3 regions of the Vibrio sp. TAP-3B genome follow, and region 2 is predicted to be linked to each of the others. Evidence: predicted binding sites of a transcription regulator. Region 2 holds the regulator's gene; each other region holds the start of a gene.
What was found. Region 2 encodes PurR, which represses purine synthesis genes. Its sites were predicted from a motif close to TNANGNAAACGTTTNCNTNA; they were not measured.

Region 1 (10,765 bases), 1.1 Mb from region 2:
AAGAACGTGCCACAGAAATACTGGAACATGGCAAAAGAAGGCATGCGCCGTGTAAACCATGGTAAACGTGGCACCGCTCGCCGTTCATTCTATAAAATGAGTTATCAAACCGCAGGAAAATCCGGTACAGCGCAGGTCTTCGGTTTGGGTGAAAACGAAGAGTACAACGCGGATGAAATTGCAGAACACTTACGTGACCATGCCTTGTTCACTGGTTTTGCCCCATTTGACAACCCAAAAGCCGTGGTCACGGTCGTACTAGAAAACGCCGGTGGTGGTTCCAGCAACGGCGCGCCAGTCGTTAGGAAGATTTTCGATCGAGTCGTACTTGGCCCGGCAAAAATAAAATCTGATAAAAGCAATACGAAGAAAGAGGTAACACAGTAATGAAAATGGACCCCTCTACAGGTAAAAACCGCGCCCTGTTTGAGCGCTTCCATATCGACTTACCTCTTCTGCTTGGCATATTGGCTCTCATGGCTTTTGGTTTGGTGGTCATGTATAGCGCCAGCGGACAAAGCTTGCTTATGATGGATCGTCAAGCCATGCGCATGGTGTTGTCCATGGTGGTCATGATTGTTCTGGCTCAACTCTCCCCTCGAACTTATGAAAATTTGGCTCCGTTGATGTTTGTGGGCGGAGTCATACTCCTGTTTGGGGTGCTATTTTTTGGTGAAGCATCCAAAGGCGCACAACGTTGGTTGAACTTAGGTTTTGTTCGATTCCAACCATCAGAACTGCTTAAACTCGCGGTGCCACTGATGGTCGCGCGCTATATAGGCAAACAACCTCTCCCCCCGACGTTAAAGACATTGCTCGTTGCCCTTATCATGGTTTGTTTACCAACCATACTCATTGCGAAACAGCCTGACTTGGGCACCTCGATTCTGATCGCCGCTTCCGGTATTTTTGTCATCTTCTTAGCAGGCATCAGCTGGAAAATCATTGCTGGCGCCGCGATTGCGCTAGGTGGCTTTATTCCAGTGTTGTGGTTTTTCTTGATGCGCGAGTATCAGAAAGTCCGCGTACGTACGCTGTTTAATCCAGAATCCGACCCTCTCGGCGCGGGTTACCACATCATTCAAAGTAAAATAGCGATTGGTTCCGGTGGCATCTCCGGCAAAGGTTGGTTACAAGGCACACAGTCACAACTGGAGTTCCTTCCTGAACGACATACTGACTTTATCTTTGCAGTCATTGCTGAAGAATGGGGTATGATTGGCTTTCTTTGCTTATTAGCCATCTATCTTTTTATCATTGGGCGAGGGTTATATCTCGCCAGTCAAGCGCAGACCGCGTTCGGACGAATGATGGCAGGCAGTGTTGTACTCAGCTTCTTCGTGTATATTTTTGTAAACATCGGCATGGTAAGTGGCATCCTACCAGTAGTAGGGGTACCGTTACCGTTAATTAGTTATGGCGGTACTTCAATGGTGACCTTGATGGCGGGTTTTGGCATTTTGATGTCGATCCATACACACCGAAAAGCATTCTCTAAGGCGACCTAGACATGCAAACACGCGCTTTATATTCCTTCGTTTTTTCTGCTCTTATTTTGGCGGGCTGTTCATCCACCAGTCAAAAGAAACAGGAAGGGCGTTACGAACTTGAATCTGATGTCGCACCTGAAACGCCACTTTCAGTCGAACACATTGAGGATGCGCACCCAAAATACGAACCCTATAGCTTGGGTGGTAACAGCGATTATCACTTACGCGGTAAAGACTACACGATCGTTCGCAACGCAAAAGGCTTTACTGAAAAAGGCCGAGCCTCTTGGTACGGTAATAAATTTCAGGGACATTTAACGTCCAACGGCGAAATCTACGACATGTACTCAATGACCGCCGCCCACAAAACACTGCCGTTACCAAGTTACGTTAAGGTCACAAATAACGACAACGGTAAATCCACCGTTGTACGAGTAAATGACCGTGGGCCATTTCACGACGGCCGAATCATCGATTTAAGTTATGCGGCCGCACATAAGCTAGATGTAATAAAAACAGGGACCGCCAATGTTGAAATTGAAGTTATCAGCGTCGCTCAGCCAACAGACACACAGTCTTTAAAGGCAAATCCGAAATACGTTATTCAGGTCGTTTCATCAAAAAATCCAGATCGAGCGCGAACTTTAGGCGCGGAGCTTGGTCAAAAGCTGGATACAGATACTTTTCTTGAGAACGCGAAAGAATCTTATCGCTTGCTGCTAGGGCCATTTACTGACTATTCCCTGACGCAAGCCACACTAGATAAAGTAAAGTTACTCGGCTATTCGTCCGCCTTTATTAAAAAACACAACACTGCCAAATGACCTTGGTTCATGAATTTCTCCTTGAATCCTCTCTTACATCACTGGGGATTCTGATAAGATATCCGCAGTTAACCTAAAAATTTGAATTACCATGAATAAAAATAAGTTTGTGAAATCTATTCTCGTTTCTTCGGTTGCCCTTTCTGCAACCTTTGCTCAATCTGCTCTTGCATCACCTGTCGTTGTTCCCGATGCTCCGCAAATCGCGGCGAAAGGCTACGTATTGATGGACTACCATTCAGGGAAAGTATTGGCAGAAAAAGAGATGAACACAAAATTGTCTCCTGCTAGCCTGACTAAGATGATGACCAGCTACGTAATTGGCCAAGAGCTAGAGCGTGGTAATATTACAGAAGATGATGACGTAACCATCAGCCAAAATGCATGGGCAAAAAACTTCCCAGAATCTTCAAAGATGTTCATTGAAGTTGGCACCACGGTAAAAGTACGTGACTTAAACCGAGGTATCATCATCCAGTCTGGTAACGATGCGTGCGTGGCAATGGCTGAGCACATTGCGGGCTCAGAAGACGCTTTTGTTGACTTAATGAATGCGTGGACAAAGACGCTAGGCATGACTAACTCGCACTTTGCCAACGTTCATGGTTTAGATAACGCAGAGTTGTACTCTACACCATACGACATGGCGCTGCTTGGTCAGGCTTTAATCCGTGACGTGCCAAACGAATACCGCGTTTACGCTGAGAAAAAGTTCACTTATAACGGCATTACTCAATACAACCGTAACGGTCTGCTTTGGGACAAGAGCATGAACGTTGACGGCATCAAAACAGGCCATACAAGCAACGCAGGTTACAGCCTCGTCAGCTCAGCAACTGAAGGCAAAATGCGTCTGATCGCCGTTGTTATGGGCACAAAAAGTGCGAACGCACGTAAATCAGAAAGCAAAAAACTCCTGAGCTACGGCTTCCGCTTCTTCGAAACGGTGGCACCACACAAAGCAGGTGAAACGTTTGTAGAAGAAAAAGTATGGATGGGTAACAAAGATACAGTGGCACTTGGCCTTGACCAAGACACGTACGTTACGCTGCCTCGGGGTGAAGCAAAAAATCTTAAAGCCAGCTTCGTGCTTGAAAAAGAGCTAGAAGCCCCAATTAATAAAGGTGATGTCGTTGGTAAGCTCTACTATCAAACAGATGATGGTAAAGATATTGCCGAATACCCTCTGATGGCACTAGAAACCGTAGAACAAGGTAGCCTATTCAGCCGCATGTGGGATTACATCGTATTGTTATTCAAGAGTTTCTTCTAAATAGAACCCTAGAGTCGCAAACATACTCGCTAAGCCGCCTCCCATGGCGGCTTTTTAAGTCTGTGATCCTCATCTTGAGTTCCCCTTTATTTGACTGTACTATTTCGCACCGCAACGAATACCAACTGGAGTTACCGATATGCTAACCATCAACTCTGATGCAAAATTAAAAGACCTGCTTGAGTTCCCTTGTTCTTTTACTTACAAGGTAATGGGGCATGCAAAGCCTGAACTTCCAGAACTTATCCTTGAAGTCATTCAGCGCCATGCTCCAGGTGACTACAGCCCAAAAGTAAAACCAAGTGCTAAGGGCAACTACCACTCGGTGTCAATCAATATCACGGCAACCTCTATCGAGCAGGTTGAAACCCTATACAAAGAGTTAGGTGACATTGATATTGTGCGCATGGTTCTATAGTTTTTTTGATGGATTAAATTTTTTTTGAAAGCAGCTTTCGGCTGCTTTCTTTTTATTTATCAGCCAGATACTGTGACCGTTTATTTCTTTTAGCTAAAAATCTGTGACTCAACGGTAGAGCATCTGGTGTATCCAGTTTATAATCCAAAAACTTTATATATTAGCGACAGGAATTCCCATGCCACACCAACTTGTTGTAAAACGACTTGGACGCCAAGACTATGAGCCGGTATGGAAGGCAATGCATGAGTTCACCGATCAACGCTCGGATGAAACCCCTGATGAAGTTTGGCTGGTAGAACATAACCCAGTATTCACTCAAGGTCAGGCTGGCAAAGCTGAGCACCTGATTAATACGGGTGATATTCCTGTTGTACAAAGCGACCGCGGTGGTCAAGTCACTTATCATGGCCCGGGTCAACTTGTGGCTTACTTCTTGATCAACTTACGTCGTAAAAAATTGGGCGTACGAGATCTCGTGACACACATCGAGAACCTCGTGATCAACACATTAAAAGCATACAATATCGACGCAGCCGCACGCCCTGACGCTCCAGGCGTTTATGTCAACGGTAAGAAAATATGCTCTCTCGGTTTACGCATTCGTAAAGGGTGCTCGTTCCATGGCTTAGCCCTGAACGTCAATATGGACTTAACACCATTTCTACGTATTAACCCTTGTGGTTATGAAGGCATGGAAATGGTTCAGGTTAACCAGTTTGGCGGCCCAGACGACGTAGAAACCGTAGAAAAACAATTAATAGAAGAACTCGTTACTTTGCTCGATTACGAGCGAGTAGAATTCAGCACAGAAGCACCTTCTCAAGGTAATAAAGCATGAGCAAACCAATCCAGATGGAAAAAGGCGTTAAATATCGTGACGCCGATAAAATGGCATTGATTCCCGTAAAGAATATGCCTTCAGAGCAGAAAGAAGTGTTACGTAAGCCTGATTGGATGAAAATCAAGCTGCCAGCCGATAGCCAACGAATTCAAGACATCAAAGCGGCAATGCGCAAGAACAAACTTCACTCAGTATGTGAAGAAGCCTCTTGTCCTAATCTGGCGGAATGTTTTAACCACGGTACAGCGACCTTTATGATCTTAGGTGCGATCTGTACCCGTCGTTGTCCTTTCTGTGATGTTGCTCATGGTCGCCCACTGACTCCTGAAGCAGAAGAGCCTCAAAAACTGGCGAAAACCATCGCCGACATGAAGCTGAAATACGTCGTCATCACTTCTGTAGACCGTGACGACCTGCGTGATGGTGGTGCACAGCACTTTGCCGACTGTAACCGCGAGATCCGTGCGTTGAACCCCCACATTAAGATTGAAACACTAGTTCCTGACTTCCGTGGTCGTATGGATGTGGCACTTGATCTAATGAAAGACAACCCGCCAGATGTCTTCAACCACAACCTAGAAACGGCACCGCGTCTTTACCGTAAAGCTCGCCCAGGCGCGAACTACAAATGGTCTCTACAATTACTGAAAAAATTCAAAGAGCAGCACCCAGACATTCCGACTAAATCAGGGTTAATGATGGGGCTTGGTGAGACAAAAGAAGAAATTGTTGAAGTACTCAAGGACCTGCGTGAACACGGCGTCACCATGTTGACTCTCGGTCAATACTTAGCGCCAAGCCGTCACCATCTGCCAGTAGAGCGTTACGTTCCGCCATCAGAGTTTGACGAGCTCAAAGAAATCGCACTGGATCTAGGCTTCACTCACGCTGCCTGTGGCCCATTCGTTCGTTCTTCTTACCATGCCGATATGCAAGCGCAAGGTCTTGAGATCAAATAAACGACTTGCTTTTAATAACAAAAAGGTTGGTCTTTCACCAACCTTTTTGTATCTCAACACAAAAGCCTCCCTACCCCTTCTTATTCGGTGCATGTCATTCCGACCAGCCTAAGTGGAATCAGGAATCTTGTTTCACACACTCTGGTACTCTAAGCCTTTCCCCTAAGCAGACAGCACTCTGAAAACAGATTCTGAATCACGTTCGTTCCTCAACGGTTCAAAATAACAGAACAGGTCACCCCTCCCGCTTGTAGGGAGTATACTGAGGACTTACCCAAACGTTAGAAAACAAAAAGGCCCTCAATTGAGGACCTTAGAATTTCGCGATTTTTCGAAATCGACTCAGCCTATGAGGCTAACGTTTACAAAGAAAATTACGCGTAAACGGGTAGACGCTTACAGATCGCTAGTACTTTCTGTTTTGTCGCTGCGATAACTTCCTCATTGCCGATGTTATCCAAAACGTCACACATCCAGTTCGCTAACTCTTTTGCATCTTCTTCAGTGAAGCCACGGCGAGTGATTGCTGGCGTACCCACTCGGATACCAGACGTCACGAACGGGCTACGTGGATCATTTGGTACTGAGTTTTTGTTTACAGTAATGTTTGCCGCACCTAGTGCTGCGTCCGCATCTTTACCAGTGATATTTTTGTCGATTAAGTCTACGAGGAATAAGTGGTTCTCTGTACTGTTAGATACAATTTTGTAACCGCGCTCTTGGAACTGACCAACCATTGCCTTAGCGTTTTTTACGACGCGAGCTTGGTATTGTTTAAACTCTGGCTCCATCGCTTCTTTAAATGCGACAGCTTTACCAGCGATAACGTGCATTAGAGGGCCACCTTGACCACCAGGGAACACCGCTGAGTTGAGCTTCTTGTACATTTCTTCACCTGCATTAGACAGGATCAGACCGCCACGTGGGCCAGCTAGCGTTTTGTGCGTGGTGGTTGTCACAACATGTGCGTGTGGTACTGGTGTTGGGTATTCACCCGCTGCGATAAGGCCAGCTACGTGTGCCATATCTACGAATAGGTACGCGTTCACTTTATCTGCGATTTCACGCATGCGTTTCCAATCCACGATTTGCGAGTAAGCCGAAAAACCACCGATGATCATCTTAGGATTGTGCTCAAGCGCGAGCTGTTCCATCTCGTCGTAGTTGATTTGACCCGCCTCATCGATACCATAAGGGATAACATTGTAGTGTTTACCAGAGAAATTTACCGGAGAGCCGTGAGTTAGATGACCGCCGTGCGCTAGACTCATGCCTAGCACCGTGTCGCCAGGGTTGAGCAGCGCCATGTATACGGCGCTGTTTGCTTGAGAACCTGAGTGAGGCTGTACGTTCGCGTATTCACACCCAAAAAGCTCACATGCACGATCGATAGCAAGCTGTTCTGCTTTATCAACGTATTCACAACCGCCGTAGTAACGCTTGCCTGGGTAGCCTTCAGCGTATTTGTTCGTTAGCTGAGAACCTTGCGCTTCCATTACACGTGGGCTTGTGTAGTTTTCAGAGGCGATGAGTTCAATGTGTTCTTCCTGACGAAGAGTTTCTTCCTGGATAGCTGCGAACAGTTCCGCATCGTAATCTGCGATGTTCATATCACACTTAAGCATCTGTATCTCCTGACTCAGATTAGTACTGAAAGTTACAAAAAAACTGTTGAATGACCCTACGCAAACGTTTTCGTCACTCTAATGGCGCGCATTCTACATAATTCGATCTGGGTCATAAAGAGAAATTTACACTTTTTCTCATGCAGTTTTTTCATGATGACAAACAATAAATATCATGGCGATGCTGCAAACCTCTACCATGATTTATCGACTGTCAATTTTCGGCTTTACACCCTGTAAAATAGCAATTACATAGGTTTACCGTAAATTTTACCCTTTAACTACCGAAAAGATCATCTTTTTACTACTATGCTCGCCTTGTTTATCACCAACGACTGCAAACTTGATGGAAAAACACTCACTAAAAGAAGACTGGATAGCAATTCTCACTGGGACCTTTTTGGTCGCTCAAGGGGTTTTCTTTCTCCAATCCGCAAACCTTCTTACTGGAGGGACAACCGGATTGGCTCTGCTTATCAGCCAATTTACACCTTTTACGTTTGGTACGCTTTATTTTTTGGCTAACAGTCCTTTTTACTTACTCGCATGGCAACGCTTCGGCCGTCATTTCGCCATTAACAGTGCAATTTCTGGCGCTTTAGTCTCTATCTTTGCCGATCATCTTTATTTGCTGATTTCGCTGGAATCAGTAAACGAAGTTTATTGTGCGCTCATCGGTGGCCTGTTAATGGGCTTGGGTATGCTGATCTTATTCAGACATCGTTCTAGCCTTGGTGGCTTCAACGTGCTTTGTTTGTTCATTCAGGATAAATTCGGTGTTTCAGTCGGTAAAAGCCAAATGGCTATTGATGCGTGTATTCTGTTCGCCTCGTTCTTTTTTGTCTCGCTTGAGGTGGTTGCTCTATCAATTTTCGGCGCATTGGCACTGAATGTCGTACTGGCAATGAACCATAAACCCCACCGCTATTCCGTCTCCTATGGCTCTTAAAGACGCAAAAAAAGGCTTTGGAGAACACCCCAAAGCCTTTTGATTAAGATTGAAATCCTAGAAGGTCAATCACCTAGCCTTCTATCAACAAAATTCGCGTTTCGTACGGTCGTAATATTTGATGATGAGAGGCCACCGCGCAGGCTGAATTTTGATAATTAGAAAGCAAGTTCTTGGCTGTGTTCATTTCAAAATATTCCGGCAAAACACACTCGACCTCTTCGCCATAATAGTTGTTGATACACAGCAGCGTTTGGCGCTCATTTTGACGAACATAAGCAAAAATACGTTGGTGCTCTGGTAGCAAGTCTTCATAACTGCCGTCTGTGATCACTGGTACTTGTTTACGTAGCTCAATCAAACGCTTGTAGAAATAGAAGACGGAATTCAAATCCGCAATCGCGTGTTCTGCGTTAATGTCTGGATAATTACTTGCCACTTCAAGCCATGGTGTCCCTTGAGTAAAACCCGCATGTTTTTGGCTATTCCACTGCATTGGCGTACGCGAATTATCACGTGATTTCTGCGCCAGAATCGCCATCATGTCGTGGTGTGACACGCCACCACGATGCACCATGAGATCGTACATATTGATGCTTTCTACATCGTGATACTGATTGATCTGACTATAGCCTGGATTGGTCATACCAATCTCTTCACCTTGATAAATGTACGGCGTACCTTGCATCATGTGCACTGACGCGGCGAGCATCTTGGCCGATTCCACTCGGTATTGTTTATCGTCGCCCAAACGGCTAACAACACGGGGTTGGTCGTGGTTACACCAAAATAGCGCCCCCCAACCTTGTCCATTCAAACCCGTTTGCCAATGGTTGAAAATTTGTTTTAACTGAATGAAGTCAAACGGTGCTTTGGTCCATTTTTCACCATTGGGATAATCGACCTTCAGATGGTGGAAGTTGAACACCATCGACAGCTCTTTACCGTCTAATGAAGAGTATTGCTGGCAGTGCTCTAGCGTGGTTGACGACATCTCACCGACGGTCACGCTACCGTATTTCTGGAATACCGCGGCACTGATTTCTTGTAGAAACTCATGCACACGTGGCCCATCAGTGTAAAAACGGCGGCCATCACCAATATCATCACTCGGGAAATCTTGCTGTTTAGAAATTAGGTTAATGACGTCGAGGCGGAAACCATCCACGCCTTTCTCTGCCCAAAAACGGATCACCTTTTTGACTTCTTCACGCACTACTGGATTTTCCCAGTTCAAATCCGCCTGCTCTTTAGCGAAAAGGTGTAAGTAATATTGCCCAGTGGCTTCATCCAGCTCCCACGCATTACCACCAAACTTCGATTGCCAATTGTTTGGCTCTGCGCCATCTACCGGATCTTTCCAGATGTAGTAATCACGGTATGGGCTGTTTTTATCACCCAATGCCGATTGAAACCACTGATGCTCAGTCGACGTATGGTTGACGACGATGTCCATGATGATACGAATGCCCAGCAGGTGCGCCTCTGCCAGCAAGTTCTCAAAATCTTGCATCGTGCCGAACTCTGGGTTGATCGCGTAGTAATCGGAAATGTCATACCCGTTGTCGATCATTGGCGACTGATACACCGGCGTCAGCCAAATCGCATCGACACCGAGGTGCTTGAGATAATCCAGTTTAGAAATGATCCCTCTAATATCGCCCGTGCCTTTACTTCCACTGTCACAAAAGCTTTTTGGGTAAATTTGGTAGATGGTTGCGGTTTTCCACCAGCTCTCATCATGCTTGGTCATTGCCATTTCTAACACTCACTTACCAGTCATCGGAAACTTAAAAAATTTGAAAATAGAAAAACAAGAAGAGGCAACGACACCGCTACCTCTGATTGAATTACGCGCTTGCAGTCTCAAGCTCTCCTTTGATTTTGGCTCGCTTATAGAGAACCAAAGTCAATGCCGCAGGAACCACCGTCGCCACTAACATCGCCACCGCAAACACACCCCAGAACTGTGGTTGAATCGATAAAATACCTGGTAAGCCACCCACACCAATACCGTTAGCCATTACGCCAGCACTGCCACAAATGGCGGCAGCACACGCACTACCGATCATCGCGCTTAACATGGGGAATTTATACTTTAGGTTAATACCGTACATCGCAGGCTCAGTAACACCTAAGTACGCTGAGATGGCCGCTGGAACAGAGATATCACGTTCGCCATGTTTTTTGCTGATAATAATGATGCCAACCACTGCAGACGCTTGAGCGATGTTTGAAAGTGCAATCAGAGGCCAAATTGGTGTGCCGCCTAACTCTTGCATCAACTGCAGGTCTACTGCGTTGGTAGTGTGATGAATACCGGTAATCACCAGTGGCGCATACAGAAAGCCAAAAATGGTCGAGCCAATCATTGCAAAGTCAC
Region 2 (10,765 bases):
GTTCTGGTTATGCGCTACCGCCGAAGGAGCGTTGTAAAACCACGATCAATCTAGGCGATGAAGATGGCGTTATCAATGTTCTAGAAGAAGACGTTGAAACTGCGGCTCTTCGTGCTAAGAAGCGTTGTCCTATCTGTGAAACGGCAATGGACGCCTACCTGATTGATGACAAGCGTAAGATGCATGTTTGTGGTAATAACCCGAATTGTGAAGGCTACCTTGTTGAATACGGTGAGTTCAAAGTAAAAGGTTACGATGGTCCCGTGGTTGAATGTGACAAATGTGGTTCAGACATGGTGCTTAAGAACGGTCGCTTCGGTAAATACATGGATTGTACCAGTGAAACCTGTAAGAACACTCGTAAGATTCTAAGAAACGGCGAAGTGGCGCCACCGAAAGAAGATCCGGTACACTTCCCAGAGTTACCATGTGAAAACTCGGATGCTTACTTTGTTCTTCGTGATGGTGCCTCAGGTCTATTTATGGCGGCAAGCAACTTCCCGAAATCTCGTGAAACTCGCGCACCGCTAGTGTCTGAGCTGGCTCGTTTTGAAGATCGTTTACCAGAAAAGTTTAAGTACTTAGCGACAGCACCACAAGAAGATCCGGATGGTCGTCCTGCGATTGTTCGTTTTAGTCGCAAGACAAAAGAGAACTATGTACGTTCTGAAGAGAATGGTAAGCCAAGTGGCTGGACAGTACTCTTTGTCGATGGTAAGTGGGAAATTACAGATAAACGTAAAAAAACGAAAGCATAGAACACGTTAATAGAATAAAAAGGAGGCAGTGGAATCACTGCCTCCTTTTTTTATTTTTATAATTTACCTTTAGAACCTCTGCCCTTAAACCGCTCTTTCCACATCAAGCTGAGTACGGAGGGTCAAAGCCCTTTTTATGTAAAAGCCTTCGTCAGTCGTTCTCAGAATGTAATCGGTTGCTTTATCCTTATGTGACCAAGATATCGTCTTGAATAAGTAACTTTTGCATGGAACACAGAATGGCGTATTTAAAATTGTAATTTAGGGACTGGTTAGATAATTTGTTATAAGAACTAGTGCAATTGTATGCATTGTTTGCGTCAAGAAATATAAAGATAATGGATGCTCGCATACTGGAAGTGCCATAGCTCTTTTATCCGCATTGTAAGAGTTCTGAGAAACTCAGGATGTGGGTGCAACAACGTATTCGCTTGACTCCCCGAGTAATACTCATTCAAGTGAATACCAAATCCAAGCTATAACGATATGGAGAACAACAAATGGCTGGTGTTTTGGGAATGATTCTTGCTGGCGGTGAAGGCTCTCGTTTGAGACCTTTAACGGAATCTCGCAGTAAACCTTCGGTACCTTTTGGTGGTAGCTACCGATTGATTGATTTTGCTCTAAATAATTTTGTAAATGCGGATCTCATGCGCATTTATGTTCTAACTCAATTTAAATCACAATCCCTGTTCCATCACTTAAAAAAAGGCTGGAACATTAATGGTATCACTGACCGTTTTATCGATCCTATTCCTGCCCAAATGCGTACAGGTAAGCGTTGGTACGAGGGAACTGCGGATGCTATCTATCAAAATTTACGTTTTATGGAGCTAGAAGAGCCTGAGCAAGTGTGTATTTTTGGCTCAGACCATATCTATAAAATGGATATCAAACAAATGTTGAGCTTTCATTGCGAGAAACAAGCATCGTTAACGGTATCAGCACTGCGTATGCCGCTCAAAGACGCCTCTCAGTTTGGTGTTATTGAGGTTGATAGCGAAGGTCGCATGATAGGCTTTGAAGAGAAGCCAGTAAATCCCAAGTCGATACCCGGTGACCCTAATCACGCACTAGTGTCGATGGGCAATTACGTCTTTGAAGCGAATATTTTGTTCTCTGAATTAATGGAAGATGCAGACAATGAAGCGTCATCTCATGATTTTGGTAAAGACATTATTCCGAAGTTATTCCCTCGTGGGGATGTGTTTGTGTATGACTTCAGTACCAACAAAATAAGCGGTGAGAAAGAAGAAGTGTATTGGCGTGATGTCGGTACTATCGATGCATATTGGGAAGCGCATATGGACTTGCTGGCGAAAGATGCGCCGTTCTCTTTATACAACCGCAAATGGCCACTTCATACATATTACCCGCCACTTCCCCCTGCTACATTTAAGGATTCAGATAACGGTCGAGTTCAGTTCATCGATAGCTTGGTATGTAATGGGAGTTATGTACGAGGCTCAAGAATAGAAAAGTCAGTGCTCGGTTTTCGCAGTAATATTGCATCGGCTTGCGATATCAGCGAATGTATACTTCTTGGTGATGTGAAAATTGGCGAAGGCTGTGTTTTACGTCGTGTTATTGTCGATAAGGATGCCGATATTGCTCCTGGCACTCAAGTTGGTGTGAATCTCCAAGAAGATAAGAAACACTTCCATGTGTCAGAGGAAGGGATTGTCGTCATTCCTAAAGGAGCGCGAGTTGGCTACTAGCAATCTGTCTATTCTGTTTGTCGCGTCTGAAGTTGAAGGGTTGATAAAAAGCGGAGGGTTGGCTGATGTAGCCAAGGCTCTGCCTGAAGCCCTTCAAAGTCTTCAGCAAGATGTAAGAATTATCATTCCTGCGTACAGCAGTATCGAAAAGTTAGCAGATGCCGAATTGGTACTAGAAACGCAGTTAACATCTTGGCCACACACACAGTATCGAGTTTTAAGGATTATGCTTGGTGATAACCCTGTCTATCTGATTGATTGCCAACCTTACTTTGACCGTGCTTCGATGTATGCTGAGAATAATCAAGCCTACCCAGACAATGGTGAACGCTTTGCCTTTTTCAGTGCAGCTTGTTTAGACATGCTCCCTAAGGTAGGTTTTCAGCCAGACATTGTACATGCCAATGATTGGCATACAGGGTTGGTGCCATTTTTATTAAAACATCGATATGGCGAAGATCCGTTCTTTGCTAATACACGCAGTGTTATTTCTATTCATAATGCGGTGTTCAAGGGAGTATTTAGTTATGACGATATACAATGTCTTCCGGAGTTTCACTGCCGAAATGTGCCAGATGCTGCGGTGAGCGCAACACATATCACCATGCTTAAAGCAGGAGTGATGAGCGCGGATAAAATTAATGCTGTTAGTCCGACTTATGCACAAGAACTAAAAACTGAGCTTGGTAGTCATGGGATGGCTTGGGAGTTCCAGCAGCGCGCGCAGGACTTAGTTGGCATCTTGAATGGCTGTGATTACGGTGCGTGGAACCCCGAGACCGACGTGTATTTACCAGTGAATTACAGCGCTAATGACCAAAGTATGGCCAGAGGCAAGAGTGCTTGTAAAAAAGTGCTGCAGCAACGTGTAGGTCTCATAGAAAAAGACTGTGCAGTGTTTGGTATGGTCTGTCGTCTTACCCAGCAAAAAGGAGTTCACTATTTATTGCCAGTATTGGCGGACTTTTTGAAGCATGATGTACAATTAGTCGTCGTTGGAACTGGTGACCCTGTTCTTGCTGCACAGTTAAAAGATGTCGCTGCGTTATTTTCGGAAAAGCTCGTGTTTGTTGAAGCGTATGACAACGAGCTGGCACATTTAGTGGAAGCCGGTTCAGACTTCTTTTTAATGCCCTCAGAATTTGAGCCGTGCGGTTTGAATCAAATTTATAGTATGGCTTATGGCACATTGCCGATTGTCAGAGGGGTTGGGGGGCTAAAAGACAGTGTAAATGATTATGATGTTGACCCTTCTCACGCGACAGGCTTTGTTTTTTATGAGCCAACGCCTCAGGCGTTATTGCTGATTATGTTGAGAGCGCTGTTACTTTATGCTCAAAACCCTCCTGAAGTAAAACGAATTCAATTACATGCAATGCAGCAGGACTTTTGTTGGAGAAAGGCCGCAGAAGCGTATTTGCACCTTTATCGCTCGGCGTTAAATTGATGCGAGTTTACTTTAAATTATAATAAAGGCACTGATTAAGGTGCCTTTATTATCTTGATTAAACGGAGTGTGGTAGGATGACATTTTGCTCAATAGTACGATTTTTTATACCGGAATATGACTCAACCGCTACTTTTTCATAAAACCTATCTGCACCCTACGAGTAATGAGTGGGTCGTATTCGTGCACGGTGCGGGGGGCAGTTCCTCAATTTGGTTTAAGCAAATCAAAGCGTATAAGCAACATTTTAATCTGCTGCTTATCGATTTAAGAGGTCATGGAAAGTCAAACCAGTTACTGAAAGAGCTGATTAGGAATCGTTACACCTTCACTGAAGTCACTCAAGACATTTTAAAGGTCTTAGATTACCTAAAAATCCAGTCTGCGCATTTTGTCGGGATGTCTCTCGGTACCATTATTGTCCGTAACTTGGCTGAACTTTCATCGGGTCGCGTGCGTTCAATGGTGCTTGGAGGCGCAATCACGCGACTCAACACCCGTTCGCAAATACTCGTTAAGCTTGGTAACTTTTGCAAGCATATCTTGCCCTACATGTGGCTGTACAGGTTGTTTGCCTATATCGTTATGCCGCAGCGAAACCAGCGTGAATCTCGACACCTTTTCATCCGTGAGGCTAAGAAGCTTTGTCAAAAAGAGTTTAAACGCTGGTTTATTTTGGCTGCAGATGTCAACCCGCTAATGAAATACTTTAAAGATAGAGAACTGCTAATCCCCACTCTCTATTTAATGGGAGAACGGGACTATATGTTCATTCAACCCGTGAAAGAGATGGTTGCGGCGCATAAGTTTAGTGTCTTACGTGAAATTCCAAATTGCGGACATGTTTGCAATGTTGAACGCCCTGAAGACTTCAATCAGTACTCAATCGCATTTATCAAGCAGCAAAGCTTGGCGGTGTAGAGTTAAATTATGAAACGAGAGAGCAGGAGAGAGTGCTAAGGTTCTCCTATTTGATGCCCACATTGCCAACAGGCGCCAAATTGCCCTTCATTCACTTCTAAACACTTAGGGCATTGCCAATCAGGGTATTCATGTCGGCGTGATTGTTTTTGGTATGCTTCCACAATTGCGATTGCTTTTAACTTTTGTTCAGGAGCAAGTAACCAAACATAAGGGTCCGTATCATCACTAAATGGCAATTCTCCTTTTAGACCGAAAATACCTTCTCCCCGAACTTCGCAGGAGATTTTTTCGCTTTTTAGCAATTCACATACAATATGTGCTTCTGCAGGGTTCTTAGCGATAAATATCTTCATTAAGAGCTTCCATTTTGTTGGTTGGGTATTGGTCTTACCTTATTCATAATCCATTTAGCGATAATTGGAAATAGTCCCAATAATGCGAATGACACTAAGACAGCGGGAGAGATGATGCCAGATAACGTTTCAATCGTGGCTAATTGAGTGCCTGCATTTAAGTAAACGGCCGTTCCTGGCAGCATGCCAATTTGGCTCGTCAGATAGAACCGGCCGACTGACATTGGCGTTAATCCCATTAGCAGATTAATCAAGAAAAAAGGGAATACAGGGATTAAGCGAAGAGAAAATAGATAAAACGCACCGTCCTTTTTAACGCCTTGATTAATAGCAGTGAGCTTTCCTCCAAATTTGATTTGAACCCAATCATGCAATAAGTAACGACTACTTAGAAATGCAATGGTCGCCCCCATTGTGCTGGCAAAAGAAACCAGTAATAAACTTGCCCAAAACCCAAAGAGAGCCGCACCAAGCAAAGTGACAACTGTTGCACCAGGAATGGAAAATGCTGTAATGAGGATGTAAGCGAAGAAGTAAACTGCCGCAGAAAACACGAAGTTTTGGTCGATGTAAGCGGTCAGTAGTTGTTGTTGTGCCTTAGCATTTTCTAGGGTTAGGTATTGACTGAAGTTCACACCTAAAAAGATGATTAGCGCTAATAGGGTAAGACCTAAAATCAGTTTCTTATTCATATTTTTTGCTCCACTTGGGTATGCTTTATAAGACAGATTTTAGTCCGAAAAAATTTCACAAAAAAACCGCAGTGTTATCTGCGGTTTACTCTATGGTTAGCGATTTATTTCTATTGAAGGTCGCTAATCAACTCGTCTCGACGAGTTTGAGGAACTACACTCCAATGAGTGCCGTTTATAGCACCTTCTAGTGCCCAGAGGAGCTCAATGCTCACAGCGGCGGAGTGTGTGTCTATTATCGCTTTGTAGGCATTAAGCGCACCTTCTTCTTCTAGCTTTTCTACCGATTCGATGCCAGCTTTCTTAAGCATTCTTTCAGTAGCTAGTCGCAAATTAGGCAAGTCTTTCAAGCGGTTAGGTTTACTTGTCGCTTGTTGCTTTTTTTCCATTTTTGCATTTTCTAAGGATTGCTTTGCTACTTCAACTAAGTGGTCGTTTGATCTCCATAAGTCGCTGGAAATCGCGTAGTACTTAGTTACGACTGGAAAACCACGCTTTTTATAAACGTATGGTTTTAGCCCTTGTTTCTCGAAATCAGATGAAGTCTTTTGGTCAGCTCGTATATGAAGTTGATTATTCACAACTAGTGCGAACATCGTATCATCGGCGAAAAGACCAAAGCCACCAAACATTGAGCGCGACTTGATCGTACCAAGTGCCTCAAATAGCTTCATAGAGTCTTTGAGTATCGGTTTATCCATGATGTGTTATCTCGGTGTAATTAATATTACGCCACCAAAAATCAGGTCCGAGAGGTTAGCAAATACATGCAGACACAATGTCAATAAAGGGTGAACTCATTATATGCATATTTGCCATCGGTAACCCCGCTACCTTCCATCGTATACGATGGTTCAGGCCGGAGGCTTTGCGTCCCATCCTTTCGGATGGTTTGCCCTGTGCGTGACAGTTGGATCATACTTTGTATATTGAATTAACATCACACTTTACGCTTGAAAGTGTGATGTTGGTTCAGTAAAAATGTGAGTTAGTGCATATTTGTGCATATTCAAGAAGAAGTTTTACTCTAAAAGAATAAGAAGGGCAAGACTGAGTCACATCCAAATAAAACAGCAAGTTATCCTACTATTAACGATTTTATAAGCAAGAAAATGTGTTGTAAATGTTATTTTTTATTAAAAAACAAGCGCTCGTAAGAGCGCTTGGATCCAGTTTTATATATTAAAGCTAATATCAGTTCAGTTTTTTCACGGTATTTCGAATGACAAGCTCAGGTTGCATTTCGAAAACACGTTTCTCATGTTCTTTATCTTTGATTCGTTCAAGTAAAATTTCGAATGCATTTTTACCTACACGACGCTTCGGTTGGTGAATAGTCGTAAGTGGTGGTGAAAAGTACTCCGCCAATTCAATATTGTCATAACCAATGACAGATACATCATCAGGTACTTTAATGCCATTTTGTTGTAAACGACTCATAAGGCCCAGCGCCATAGTATCGTTGAAACAGAAAACGGCTGTTGGACGCTTGTCCATTGCCGTTATTTGTTCTGCAACCAACACGGCGGTATCACACTCAAAGTTGCCCTCTAGAATCCAATCTTCGTTTATGGGTAACTTTGCTTCTGTCATTGCGCGGCGAAAACCAGCAATGCGCTCCTGACACGCGAGTTTTTCAAAATGACCACTTAGACAAGCGATATCCGTATGGCCGTTGTCAATCAGGTGTTTGGTTGCAATGTAGCCACCTTCTTCTGAATTATCCATAATCTTATCAGCTTGAGAGCTTTCTGGACCCCAGTCCATTACGACCTTAGGAATATCAGCATGACGGTCTAACATCTGTTTTAGCTCTTCCGTCAGGTCAGAACACATCACTAAGATACCATCTACACGTTTCTCGGCTAGCATGCGGATGTAGTCGCGCTGTTTCTCGTAAATGCCACCTGTATTACATAAGATCAGAGTGTAACCCTGGCGGTAACAGTAGCTCTCAACACCGTCAATTACTTCAGAGAAAAATAGGTTGGTGGACTGAGTCACTAACATGCCAATAGTGCGCGTTGAGTTGCATTTTAAGCTGCGAGCAACCGCGCTAGGTGCGTAGTTAAGCTCATCAACGGCTTTCATTACTTTTTCTTGAGTTGTTTCGGCAACGAAACGTGTCTTGTTAATAACGTGAGAAACAGTAGTCGTAGAAACGCCGGCTAAGCGAGCAACGTCTTTTATAGTGGCCATAAATGGTGTCCTGTATCGAGCTACTTAAAAATGCCGTGATGGAGTGTCTCAATACCAGAATCGTTTTCACACTTAGCGTTATAAACGCTCATGTTGAGTGTGTTTGGCAGAGGTTATCCTAAGAGCGGCAAAAAAGTGTGTAGCAACTGGTCGATGAGTTCTATTTTTTTCTATATGGTGATAAATCGTCATCAGCCCATTAAGAAAACACAAAAACCGCTATATTTTAGCGGTTTACATATAAATCATATTTAATCGTTTGCGCTCACATTTTAGCTCTATGTGGGCTGACTAGCAATGCTTTCAACCAGTGTTTTGTGTATTTGAAGTCACATTATGACTGCTAAGTAACCGGGTGTCTTTGCGTTAGATTAAAAGCAAACGAATAATCTACCAAGCATCTTGAAGTCATTGCGAATATGGGAAGCCCGATTTGAGGGCTTCTTAAAACAGGCGGCGATTATTCACCAAGAAGGTAAGTGCTGTCCAGTTTACAAAATGCAATTAATAGTTGCGCAACACTTGAGTAGAAACCGAATTCATCGAGCTGCTTACATTTTTGTCCAAATTGTGGCAGCCAAGACATCAACTGTTGTTGAATGAAGCAGTTTTGTTGAACAAACGCTTTTTCCATATGTTTGTCTTGTTCTAGTTCATTAGAGCGGATGATCATGTTGCCTAAAAAGTCGAGCTCAACGGCTAAGTGATCGGCTGGTTCTTTGAGGTTAACATCAACCTGAACGCCAAATTCACTCATTAATTTTTCCATCTCTTCCGCTGGTTTGTCATTGAGTAAGCCTGATTCACCAATGTACATTGAAGCGTAAGGGAGGGCGCCGTATTTTTCCGTCTTTAAGAACAGTTCGCAAAAGTCTGCGGCAAGCTCTAGTTGTGCGTCTTGACGATCTTGTAGGCGATTCAATGCGTTAACAAGGCTGTCAACGGCAGGTTTAAGGGATTCATTTTCACCTAAACCCGCTAAAAAACCGCGAATTTCAACACTGTGGTAAGTTTTCAATTCTTTGTTTGTTAATTCTTTGGCGAACAAGCTCGAAAACCACCAGTAAATTTCAGCGCGTTTTTCATTAAAAGCTTTCACTTCTTGCATTTTTGGGCTCCTGAATGATGCTTTAAGTCGTGCACCATAAGGTCAATTAGGGATATTCCCTAAGTGTAATCAATTAAAATGAATAGCAGTAACTATAATTATTATGTTTTATAGCAAAAAATGTTCATTTGTTAATGGTGGTGGGTAAGTTTGTTTTGAATCAATAAAAACGCTAAATCTTGCTTTTTAATGTATCTATGACTAGAAATGTTACTAGTTATGAATAGAATACGTCTTGGATAATAAGAAGATAGAAGTGGTGTAAATGAGCTATCACGTATTAGTCGTAGAAGATGATGTTGTAACGCGTAGTAAGCTTGCGGGATATTTCCAAAATGAAGGTTATCAAGTTAGCGAAGCAGAAAGTGGCGCAGAGATGCGCGAAGTTCTGCAAGCGGGTGATGTAGACCTTATTATGTTGGATATTAACCTGCCGGGTGAAGACGGCCTGATGCTTACTCGCGAACTACGTAGCCAGTCGGATATTGGCATCATATTAGTAACAGGACGCACGGATAGCATTGACAAAATCGTAGGTCTAGAAATGGGCGCTGACGATTATGTGACAAAACCTTTTGAACTCAGGGAACTCTTGGTTCGCGTTAAGAATCTACTGTGGCGTATTTCAGCAGCCCGTCACGGTAGTAATAAAACGGCAGAAGCCAATGAGGAACACATTGTTCGCTTCGGAGAATGGACATTTGATATTCAGCGCCGTGCACTAAGCCGTAATGGCGAACCCGTGAAACTGACCAAAGCGGAGTATGAACTTTTGGTCGCGTTATCGTCGTACCCGAATCAGGTGTTAAGTCGTGAGCGTATCTTGAATATGATTAGTCATCGAGTGGACGCGCCGAATGATCGTACCATTGACGTTTTGATTCGACGTATGCGAGCCAAGATGGAGTTTGATCCAAAGAACCCACAGATTTTCGTGACGGTTCACGGAGAAGGCTATATGTTTGCTGGGGATTAATTCTCAGGTGCAAAGAAGAAAAGGTGAGTATTCGCTCTCATGACGTTCAGCTAAGTCAATAGTTGTCAGAATAATTGAACGGTCCTTTGTGTGTGTAAAAATCCGATAAACAGTGTTTATCGGATTTTTTATGCACGTTTCCCAAGTTCAGCGTCGTCAATTAATGGTGGTCTAACAAAGTAAACTTCAGCGGATTGACTAATCGCTGAACTGATTGAAGAGACTAACTGCTAACTGATAGCCACTGTGACTCTAATAAAGAGAAAGCGCATGCTTAATCTAAGGCATAATACTTGTTGAGCGAAACGCTCTCTCAAAGGTAAAGTTGTTCAAACATTCGGAAGACACGATAAGCCAGTAAATAAAAAGTTGCCCCTCAATCGAGCAAAGTTGGCCTCGACTCCCAAGTGAGGTTATCGTGCGTCTCATATCGTGAATAAAAACGAAAAGTAAGACGATGTATTGACTTCAATTATACGCCAAGGAGGAATCTGAGTGGTGCTACATTGCTATATTTGTGCCATTCATGTAATTTCTTAAAAAGCTCACTGAATATATATACCCAAACGATTCCAAGTTACAGAGCCAGA
Region 3 (10,765 bases), 1.0 Mb from region 2:
CTCGAAGAAGAAACTGCCAATTCGTGGTGCAGAAGGCATACTGCTGACCTTTGCCAAATGTTGTCATCCAATTCCAGATGATCATATTATTGCTCACGTATCGCCTGGTCGTGGTTTGGTTGTGCACCGTGAAACGTGTCCTAACGTTCGCGGTTACCAAAAAGAACCGGAGCGTTATATGGCTGTCGCTTGGTCTGAAGATTACGACAAAGAGTTCATCGCAGAACTTAAAGTCGACATGCTCAATAACCAAGGGGCTCTGGCCGAGCTCACTAACGTGATTTCGAAAACAGGCTCGAATATTCATGGCCTCTCTACGGAAGAACGCGACGGTCGTTTATACACCGTTACCGTACTGTTGACGACCAAAGATCGAGTTCACCTTGCTGGCATCATGCGTAAAATTAAAGCGATGCCACAGACCACTCGGGTTCGACGCAGAAAGAACTAACCTCTATCGCCACCCACTCCGTTGGGTGGCGATTTTTTATGTCTCTATAAATATGAATCTAGAACGTTATAACCGCATTCACCAAGTCCTAAAAGCTCGTCAAACTGACCTGACACTGTGTCTCGAAGAAGTCCATAAGCCTAACAATGTCTCCGCAGTGATCCGCACCGCGGACGCAACCGGCTTACATAAAGTCCACGCCATATGGCCAGATAAAATGCGCACCTTGAGTCATACCTCTGCTGGCGCGCGTAATTGGGTCGAGGTCGACACCCACGACTCCATCGAAGCGGCGATTACCGAGCTGAAAGCACAAGGTATGCAAGTGCTGGTGACCAACTTATCCGATACTGCGGTCGACTTTCGTGATATCGACTACACTAAGCCAACTGCAATCATTTTAGGCAGCGAGAAAGTTGGAGCATCAGAAAAGGCCAAGCAATTAGCCGATCAAGACATCATCGTTCCTATGGTGGGTATGGTGCAATCACTTAACGTTTCCGTCGCGAGTGCTGTGATCCTTTATGAAGCCCAGCGTCAACGTGAAGCGGCAGGTATGTATGACAGACAAGAAAGCGCACTGCCTAAAGAGACCATCAATCGCATTCTATTTGAACGCGGCCACCCAGTCTTGGCAAAAGTAGCCAAGCGCAAAGGGCTTACTTATCCTCCCCTTGATGACGAAGGTCAGATCATCGCTGATCAATCATGGTGGAAAGAGATGCAGAGCAAATGAGCGAGGCTCGCAATTTGATTATGATGCTGACTAAAGCTTGGCGATTTTTTCCTGTACAAAAACACAGCTCCATGGTTAACATACTGCTCTGTTAACCATTTTACTGAGCCTTCTATGTCTGCCCAAATGTTATCTGCTGTCCCATTAACCTCCCTTTCTGGGGTTGGCGCTAAAGTCGCAGAAAAACTCGCCAAAGTTGGCTTAGATTCCGTTCAAGATTTGCTGTTCCACTTACCCCTTCGTTACGAAGATCGCACTCGTATTTATCCCATCGCAAAACTGCATGCTGGTCTTTGGGCTGCGGTGCAAGGTAAGGTCATGACGGTAGATACCATTTTTGGTAAGCGGAAAATGCTCACCGTAAAAATCAGCGATGGTAACGGCACCATTACGTTGCGTTTTTTCAACTTTACCGCCGCAATTAAGAACAATTTCACGCAAGGTAAGTTAGTACATGCTTACGGCGAAATAAAGCGTGGCGGAATGGGTTTAGAAATTGTTCATCCTGATTACAAATTTTATGTCAGTGAACAAAAGCCACAAGTGGATCAAAGCTTAACCCCCGTTTACCCGACAACCGACGGCCTACGACAAGTCACGCTGCGCAATCTGACAGACCAAGCGCTGGCTTTACTCGACCAAGCCGCTATTCAGGAGTTACTCCCACCTGGGTTATACAATCATCAAATCACCATGAGTCAGGCGCTGCATACCATCCATCGCCCACCACCCAATATCAATTTGGATGAGTTTGATGACGGCAAGCATCCGGCGCAAATTCGCCTGATCATCGAGGAGTTACTCGCGCAAAACCTATCCATGCTGGCCGTACGTAACCAAGGTCAAAAAGATATCGCGCTTCCTCTAGGGCCCTGCGGTCAGCTCAAAGAGCAGTTTTTAGCACAATTGCCTTTTTCACCCACCAATGCCCAAGCTCGGGTGGTGCAAGAGATTGAAGCCGATCTGGAAAAACCGCACCCTATGATGCGCCTTGTTCAAGGTGACGTTGGCTCAGGTAAAACACTGGTCGCAGCCTTAGCAGCGGTTCGCGCTATTGAACACGGCCATCAAGTGGCTTTGATGGCCCCCACCGAACTGCTCGCTGAGCAGCACGCGATTAACTTTGCTCATTGGTTTCAAGAAATGGGCATTCAAGTTGGTTGGTTGGCAGGCAAACTCAAAGGTAAAGCCAAAGAAGCCGAACTGGCGCGCATTGCCAGCGGTGAGGCTCAAATGGTAGTGGGTACTCACGCGCTATTCCAAGAACATGTCGAATTTCATCATCTCGCGCTGGTTATCATCGATGAACAACATCGGTTTGGTGTTCACCAGAGATTAGAACTGCGGGAGAAAGGGGCAAAACAAGGTGCTTATCCACATCAATTGATCATGACGGCTACGCCGATTCCGAGAACATTAGCGATGACGGCGTACGCCGATTTAGAAACCTCGGTGATTGATGAACTGCCACCAGGCCGAACGCCAATTCAGACGGTTGCCATTCCGGATACCAAACGAGACGATATTGTTGAGCGTGTGCGTCATGCTTGTTTAAACGAAGGCAAGCAAGCGTATTGGGTGTGTACCTTAATTGACGAATCGGAAGTTTTAGAAGCACAAGCGGCGGCGGATACCGCCGAAGAACTACAACGCACATTGCCTGACGTCAACATTGGTTTGGTGCACGGACGAATGAAACCTGCTGAAAAGCAAGCGGTCATGCAGGACTTCAAAGACAATAAGTTGCACCTGTTAGTTGCCACCACGGTGATTGAAGTCGGGGTCGATGTGCCAAATTCCAGCTTGATGATCATCGAAAACCCAGAGCGCCTAGGTTTGGCTCAGTTGCACCAGTTGAGAGGCCGTGTGGGACGTGGGTCAGTCGCGAGCCACTGTGTGCTGCTGTACCATTCACCACTTTCCAAAACCGCGCAGAAACGCTTAGCTGTGCTGCGCGAAAGCAATGATGGTTTCGTGATTGCTCAAAAAGATTTAGAGATCCGAGGGCCAGGTGAACTCCTCGGGACCAAACAAACCGGTCTGGCAGACTTTAAAATAGCGGACTTAGTGCGAGATCAACGCTTAATCCCTGAAGTTCAGCGCATCGCTCGTCATATTCACCACAACTATCCGACCCATGCAGTCGCCATCATCGACCGCTGGTTAGGCGAACGCGATATTTACTCCAAAGCTTAACAATGTCCAACGAGTCTCATCCATTCGTTTGCCCTTTGTTTTTCATTTTTAAGCAAACGTTTGCTTTTTGGCTAAATCTCTCTATAATCGCGCACAAATTTTTAAGGTGTGTTTATCACACGCCACCAACCTGAGTTGACACTGATTAACAGCAATCACAGGTAATAACGTCAGCTCCACCCTGCTCTCCCATTCAGCGAGATCTGGGCAAACATTGCGACTAGCGAGACAAACCATGACAACTTCAAACCGATCTTCGGAACTGGTCTATCAATTAAATGATCGTCCTCCTCTACCTCAAACTATTTTTGCGGCCGTTCAACATTTATTAGCAATGTTCGTCGCCGTTATCACCCCTTCTCTGATTATTTGTCAGTCTTTAGGTGTGCCAGCAGACCAAACCAACACCATCATCAGCATGTCATTGTTTGCCTCTGGGGTGTCCTCGTTTATTCAAATTCGTACCTTTGGCCCAGTTGGATCTGGTTTACTCTCGGTTCAAGGCACCAGTTTTAACTTTTTAGGTCCAATCATTGGTGCGGGCCTATCGTTAAAGGCTGGTGGCGCCGACATTAGCACGATGATGGCCGCCATTTTCGGTACTATTTTAGTTGCCTCCTTTGCCGAAATTCTACTTTCTCGTGTGCTTGAGCACGCACGTCGTATCATCACCCCTCTGGTCTCGGGTATCGTGGTGACTCTTATCGGTCTCACTTTGATCCAAGTTGGCTTGGTATCGATGGGTGGCGGCTACGCCGCAATGGATGATGGATCGTTTGGCCGTTTAGACAAACTGGCGCTCGCAGGAACGGTACTTGGTTTGATCGTGATGTTGAATCGCTCCAAGAACCCTTATATTCGCGTAGCCTCGATTGTGATTGCCATGTTCGTTGGTTACGTGATGGCTTATTTCATGGGCATGGTGGATACGTCTGCGCTAGGCGAGACCGCTTTCGTTGCGCTGCCCGTGCCAATGCAATACGGCCTATCGTTTGACTGGTCGCTGTTTATTCCGCTGGTCTTGATTTTCTTTATTACCGCACTGGAAGCGATAGGCGATATTACCGCGACATCTGAAGTGTCTGGTGAGCCGGTAAAAGGGCCGATTTACATGAAGCGCATTAAAGGGGGCGTACTGGCAGACGGTCTAAACTCAGCGATTGCGGCGATATTTAACAGTTTCCCGAACTCTACGTTCAGCCAAAACAACGGAATTATTATGCTCACCGGCGTGGCTAGCCGTTACGTCGGCTACTTCATTTCCGGCATGCTGGTGATTCTCGGTTTATTCCCAGGTGTGGCGAGCTTTGTTCAACTGATCCCAGAGCCAGTGCTTGGCGGCGCTACCATCGTGATGTTCGGTACCATTGCCGCAGCCGGTGTGCGCATTATCTCCCGCGTTGAGCTCGACCGCCGCGCCATTCTGATCATGGCATTATCCTTTTCAATGGGACTTGGGATTGCACAAAAACCGGAAATTTTGCAGTTTATGCCAGAGTTCATTAAAAGCATTTTCTCAACCGGCGTGGCTGCAGGTGGTATTACGGCGATCATTTTGAACTTGCTGTTGCCCGAGAAACTGGCAGAAGAAGAGGAGCTTTCGGCTCAAGAAGTAAAAGAGTCCTAAGTTTAATAATGCGCCCAGCCTAACTTTAGGCTGGGCTATTGAAAGAACAGTCTCACTTTAAATTAGCTTATGTTTGTCGGAAAACTGATTTGTGCAATCAAGCCGCCTTCGCTACGATTACGCATCACGACAGACCCAGAATGCTGGCTCACGATACGCTTGACAATGGCCAGCCCCAGCCCTGTCCCTTCGCTACCACGAGCGGTATCGCCGCGCGTAAAGGGCTCAAATAGCTTAGCGACTTGAGATTGCTCTATCCCCGGCCCGTTATCTTCAACGCATACCCAGACCAGTTGCTTATCTGCGGTGGCGCCCGTGCTGATTTTTACCCAACCATTACCGTAACGCAGTGCATTCACGACGAGATTACTCACCGCTCGTTTTATCGCAATCGGGTTGCCTTTCGCGGGAGGTAGATTGGGATTGAGATCGATTTCAATTTCAACCTCATAACCACCTTCTGAACTGGCCACATCACTGGCAATCGTACTGATATCCACTGACTCAAGTGACTCTTTATTCACGGGTTTGAGATAATCCATAAATTGGCTGATGATTTCGTTACACTCTTCGGTATCACTGATGATCCCTTCCGCGAGGTAGCTGTCTTCAGGCGACATCATTTCCGTCGCCAAGCGAATGCGAGTTAACGGCGTGCGCAAATCATGACTGATGCCGGCCATCAGTAAGGCGCGATCTTCTTCCAGCTCTTGAATGCCTTGGGACATTTGATTAAACGCTCGCGTTACCGAACGAATTTCAGATGCTCCTTTTTCAGGCAGGGGTGGCGGAATGTCACCTCGTCCTACGCCCTTCGCCGCTCTTTCTAAAGCCACCAGCGGACGGTTTTGTAAACGTATAAATAACCAACCACCCACGATGATCAATAGCGCCATGATGAGGCTGTTACGAAACAGTGGCGCGAAGTCTTCTTCTTGAAGTTCAGAGAGAGGGATGCGAATAATCGAATTCGGTAGCTTTTCGATGTGCATCCACAAAATATAACTGTCACTACCCAGCAGTAGCCGCACTTCTGTCGGCGAGCCTAACTCCTGGCTCATTTCTTCCGACATCAAATCAATCGACATGGCGTGATGAAATTCCGTGGTTTTTTCACTATCGAGGCTGTGAACCGTCACTCCTAACCTCTCGAGTAACTGGCGTCGCAAAGGCGCATCGGACTTTAAATCGCCTTCATCATCCAGCACGAGGTTTAATTCATGAGCGAGAATTTTATTGAACTGTTGCAAGCTTGGCATCAAGGCGTAGTTAAAAACGGCGTAATAAGAGAAGACTTGGCTAGCGAGCAGCAAAGAGATGAACAGTAAAATGGATTGTGTCAGTGAACTACGAATGCGCATGCAACGTTCCTGGTGGTTATAATCGCAAGATTTCAGCCCTCAACAATGGTTGAAGGCTGAAGTTCTATCGCCCAGAACAGGCGTTTGGAATCAGCGAATTAAACCGCGTTACCATCCGGGACAAAAACGTACCCCAAGCCCCATACGGTTTGAATATAACGAGGCTTGCTCGGATCATCTTCCAGCATGCGACGTAAACGCGAAATTTGCACGTCAATAGAACGTTCCATCGCCGAGTATTCACGTCCACGAGCCATGTTCATCAACTTATCGCGTGACATAGGCTCACGCGCATTCATCACTAAAGCTTTCAGCACCGCAAACTCGCCCGAGGTCAGTGGCATCGATTCTTCACCTCGGAACATTTCTCTCGTGCCTAAGTTGAGGCGAAATTCACCGAACTCAACCACTTTTTCTTCCGTGCTTGGTGCCCCAGGCAGCTCCACGGTTTGGCGGCGTAATACGGCTTTAATACGCGCGAGTAACTCACGCGGGTTAAAGGGTTTCGGTAGGTAGTCATCTGCGCCCACTTCCAGGCCGACAATACGATCCACTTCATCACCTTTGGCGGTCAGCATTAAGATGGGTAACATGTTGTTGGCATGGCGTAAGCGGCGACAAATCGACAAACCATCTTCGCCTGGCAGCATTAAGTCCAGCACCATTAAATGAAAATTTTCGCGCGTGAGCAGGCGATCCATCTGTTCGCCATTGGCAACACTTCGGACCTGAAAACCTTGCTCAGAAAGGTAACGCTCCAATAGAGCACGCAAACGAGCATCGTCATCAACCACTAAAATTTTATGATTTTCTTGCATTGAAACATCCTTTCAGAAGCGTCTATTGTCGAAAATGTATCACTGTTTTTTCAAACGTGCTTGAGCAAATTGTTACTCTTTTTATCTTAAGTGGTTTATTCGCTCTTAAACGTGCGTTTTCAGCACCATTTATTGGCCGTAATTCCACTCCAGCTCGCGCTTAGCATCAAGTAACTCTTGCTGAGATTCTTCGAGTTTCTGACGCTTTTTCTCAATTTTATCTGCTTTTCCAGATCGTTTAGCCTCCGCCAACTCTTGTTCACGCTCTTGTACTTCTTGCGCTTTTTCTTCAACTTCAACTTGCAGTTCCTGACGCAATGTTTCTTCTGAACACTCGTTTTGAATCGCGGCCAATGCACGCTCTAAGCCCTTAATACGATACTCATTGCCTTGTGCTTTGGCGTACTCTATCTGCTGTTCAACCGCTAACTCTTTAGCCTCACAGCCTTTCACTTCATCTTTAGCGAAAGTTGGCAGAGAAAACCCCATCATGAGCACAGTGCCACACATTACTGCTTTGATCATTTTACGTCTCCGATAAACGCATACGCGCTTTTTGTATAGAAAGTATATTGGCGTTCAAACCTGTATCTAACTTGCCAATATCGACTCACCAAACAGGTGGTAAAGCCTTATTCCCCCGTGTTTGGCTTGGTGTATTCAATCGAGTTGATGAACCACTCTTTTTCCCCTTCCGGCGTTCGTACCGTGAACTCGTCATCCACTTGTTTTTTTAACATCGCTCTCGCCATAGGCGAATCAATGGAGATGTAATCTTTCGCATCGCCATAAATCTCTTCCGGCCCGACAATGCGAAACCGTTTCACATCGCCCGCTTCGTTTTCAATCTCAACCCACGCTCCAAAAAAGACTTTGCCCTCTTGCTGCGGTGAGTAGTCCACAATAGTGACGTCAGGCAAAAACTTTCTGAGAAAGCGAACACGACGATCAATCTGACGTAATAGTCGCTTATTGAAGGTATAGTCCGCATTTTCCGAACGATCGCCCAAACTGGCAGCCCAAGTCACGATTTTGGTGATTTCTGGGCGCTTTTCATGCCAAAGGTAATCGTGTTCTTGTTTGAGCTTATTGTAACCTTCACGTGTAATCAGCTTAGTTTTCAATTGAACTCCTTCCTCCACTAAAAAATGCCACTCTTCAGCAGCATTAAGGAAATGACATAACCAAAGCGTACCTCAAGGCAGGCTTTGGGGCTTAATATGATAAAGCGGTCGAAAAACTACTTTTCGTAATCCGGCTTTTTCGTCACGATATAGTTCGTATCACTGGAAACAACTGCACCATGTTTGAGAAAGTTTTTACCTAAAATCATGCTGTAATGAAAGCGGCCACGGTTTTGTAAATTGACTCGGATCTTCTTCTCAAGTTCCCCTAATTTTACCTGCATTTCGACCACGGGACGCACGTTGGCTTTTTCTCCTTTTTTTGCTTTGATACGCATCACATCGACCACTTCTCGGGTAAATTTTTTCGTCATGCCTAAGTCGTTTTCATAGGTGAAGCTGACCAGATTCTTGCCATCTTGTTTAAATTGTTTGATGTTCTTGGCGTTGATGGAGCTAACGTCAGCGCCAGTATCCAGTTTGACAGGGAAAGACATCCCTTCGACTTGCGCCACTTCGATGTGACCGGCTCTAAACAACGGTCTCGCATCCAATAAGTGGTCGGCTCGTGTGTTGAGCAACACTCCACCTTTGGCGATATCATGCCCAAAGACAAAGAACGGGTGAGGCTCATCTTCATCCAGTACATCGAGCGCAAATTCCATCGGTCTTTCTTGGCTACCGAAGAGGAAATTCCCCTCAACAACAGGGCGAGTTGAGTTACCCACCTTGAGCTTTTTCAAGACGAGCTTAGTGAGTTTTTTTTCTTTGCCCTGTTCATCATTCAAATAAAATGTGACTAACTCGTCTTTGCCTTTTTCGGTCAGCTCAAACCCATTCACACGCAATAACGGGGTTTTTACGGTAAAAGTTGGGTAAGCTGAGACGGTATAACCATCAATAGTGACTTGTTCCTCTGGCGAGATCACTAGGGGGTTTGACTTAAGCGCATTTTGGAACGTTTTTTCTACCCCACCTAATAAGTTTTCTTTGTCAGTATCAATCACAAAATGCTGGCTAGCGACATCCTTACCAAGGCGAATTTGCGAGCTGAATTTGCTGCGATCACGTAAATACACCAACCACCGCTGGGTTTCATTTTCGCCCACCTTGACTGGCAAATACACCAACGGGCGTTCCCCTTTTGTCGTTTTCAGCATTCGTACTAAAGGCAATGTGATGGGATGACGTTTACCGTTCTCACCCTCTAAGGTGAAAGACACTGTTTTTTGCTTCTTATCAATTTCGATGTCGAGTGCATGTGCGTTGGTGTAACGACTGGTGGTTGAAATGCTCATTTTGTAAGGTACGCCCTCTACAGCAACGGTTTCCTTCTTTCCAACCATTTTAGCCTTGGGTTGTGCTTGTAGGTAATCGTATCCCGCAAAGACCCACGCATGGTTATCGAGAAATGTTTTACCAACCAAGATGGGAGCAGAAAACTGAGTACGTTTAGTGAGGTTAACGACCGTATCGACAGTCTGTCCGGCAATGGTCATGGGCATTTTCACGGTTGGACGTAAAATGGGTTGCTTACTCGTGCGGCTGCGAATGGCACTCACCCGCTCAAGGTCGTCAGTGATTTTGATGGCTTTGCCTGTATAGGGGTGCGGAATAGTAAAACTCACCGAGACCTGATAAGGCGCAAAAGTACCGGCTTCCCACTTCGCTTTGGTCCCTCCCAAGTCATCGACAATGGCCCACAGTAACTGACTGTTTTTCAAACGCTGGTAGTCTGGATGAGTGCTGCTGACCTGAATATTCTCTGCATGCATGGAGGTGGTATCCGCCCCCGTATCAATCTTGCCGATAAAGGGCACATCTCTTAATTCTGGGATCTGACTGTAGTAAACGCTCTCCACCCGGCCTAACACCAGCTTGTCGTCTAGCTGATATACAGGCATTTGCGTGGTGGCTGATATGGATTGCGCCCAACTAAACGTGGCAACAAGTAAGGCACTCGTGAGAGCTAAAACCAAAGAGATTTTTTTCATCATGATGATCCGTATGAGTCGAGGGTGCATTTGTTAGTCGATAACTGAGGGGATAAGTTCTCAATTTAATTACAGTTTTGACATAAACCTAACCAATGTCCAACAGCGCTCGGTAAATTTTTGCCAAGCTAATTTTAAAACATTGCAAATTGTTTAAATAACCCCAATGTTCTATACAACTAAAACCGAATTGAAAGAGAATACACGGATGAGCCAAGCTATCTGTCGCATGATTGCTCAAGAGCTAAATGCTCGCCCTGAGCAAGTCAACGCCGCTGTCACCTTAATTGATGACGGTAACACGGTCCCTTTTATTGCACGATATCGTAAAGAGGTGACGGGTGGCCTTGATGATACCCAGCTGCGTACTCTGGACAGCCGTCTATCTTACCTTCGAGAATTGGACAGCCGTCGTCAAACCATTCTGAAATCCATTCAGGAACAAGGCAAATTAACCC

Region 1: glyA (serine hydroxymethyltransferase) is a predicted target of PurR. The motif match lies at 7,490-7,509, and genes of this name have one in related genera.
Region 3: AC3D28_RS12225 (uracil-xanthine permease family protein) is a predicted target of PurR. The motif match lies at 3,432-3,451, and genes of this name have one in related genera.

Annotation. Positions count from the first base shown of each region.
Region 1 covers NZ_CM173495.1:1,624,207-1,634,971, forward strand. Annotated here, with positions in the region: gene mrdA (penicillin-binding protein 2) at 1-387, shown strand, start outside; gene rodA (rod shape-determining protein RodA) at 387-1,508, shown strand; gene AC3D28_RS07660 (septal ring lytic transglycosylase RlpA family protein) at 1,511-2,314, shown strand; gene AC3D28_RS07665 (serine hydrolase) at 2,406-3,587, shown strand; gene ybeD (DUF493 family protein YbeD) at 3,727-4,005, shown strand; gene lipB (lipoyl(octanoyl) transferase LipB) at 4,184-4,846, shown strand; gene lipA (lipoyl synthase) at 4,843-5,808, shown strand; gene glyA (serine hydroxymethyltransferase) at 6,183-7,433, opposite strand; gene AC3D28_RS07690 (YitT family protein) at 7,780-8,382, shown strand; gene treC (alpha,alpha-phosphotrehalase) at 8,456-10,141, opposite strand; gene treB (PTS trehalose transporter subunit IIBC) at 10,233-10,765, opposite strand, start outside.
Region 2 covers NZ_CM173495.1:569,626-580,390, forward strand. Annotated here, with positions in the region: gene topA (type I DNA topoisomerase) at 1-758, shown strand, start outside; gene glgC (glucose-1-phosphate adenylyltransferase) at 1,259-2,476, shown strand; gene glgA (glycogen synthase GlgA) at 2,466-3,923, shown strand; gene AC3D28_RS02775 (alpha/beta fold hydrolase) at 4,041-4,844, shown strand; gene AC3D28_RS02780 (putative signal transducing protein) at 4,880-5,200, opposite strand; gene AC3D28_RS02785 (TVP38/TMEM64 family protein) at 5,200-5,892, opposite strand; gene AC3D28_RS02790 (TfoX/Sxy family DNA transformation protein) at 6,003-6,593, opposite strand; cyclic di-GMP riboswitch class I at 6,710-6,799, opposite strand; gene purR (HTH-type transcriptional repressor PurR) at 7,087-8,091, opposite strand; gene torD (molecular chaperone TorD) at 8,552-9,199, opposite strand; gene torR (two-component system response regulator TorR) at 9,465-10,175, shown strand.
Region 3 covers NZ_CM173495.1:2,579,101-2,589,865, reverse strand. Annotated here, with positions in the region: gene spoT (bifunctional GTP diphosphokinase/guanosine-3',5'-bis pyrophosphate 3'-pyrophosphohydrolase) at 1-451, shown strand, start outside; gene trmH (tRNA (guanosine(18)-2'-O)-methyltransferase TrmH) at 504-1,187, shown strand; gene recG (ATP-dependent DNA helicase RecG) at 1,302-3,383, shown strand; gene AC3D28_RS12225 (uracil-xanthine permease family protein) at 3,619-5,010, shown strand; gene envZ (two-component system sensor histidine kinase EnvZ) at 5,073-6,371, opposite strand; gene ompR (osmolarity response regulator transcription factor OmpR) at 6,470-7,189, opposite strand; gene AC3D28_RS12210 (DUF1090 domain-containing protein) at 7,319-7,714, opposite strand; gene greB (transcription elongation factor GreB) at 7,822-8,313, opposite strand; gene AC3D28_RS12200 (putative ATP-dependent zinc protease) at 8,430-10,310, opposite strand; gene AC3D28_RS12195 (Tex family protein) at 10,516-10,765, shown strand, end outside.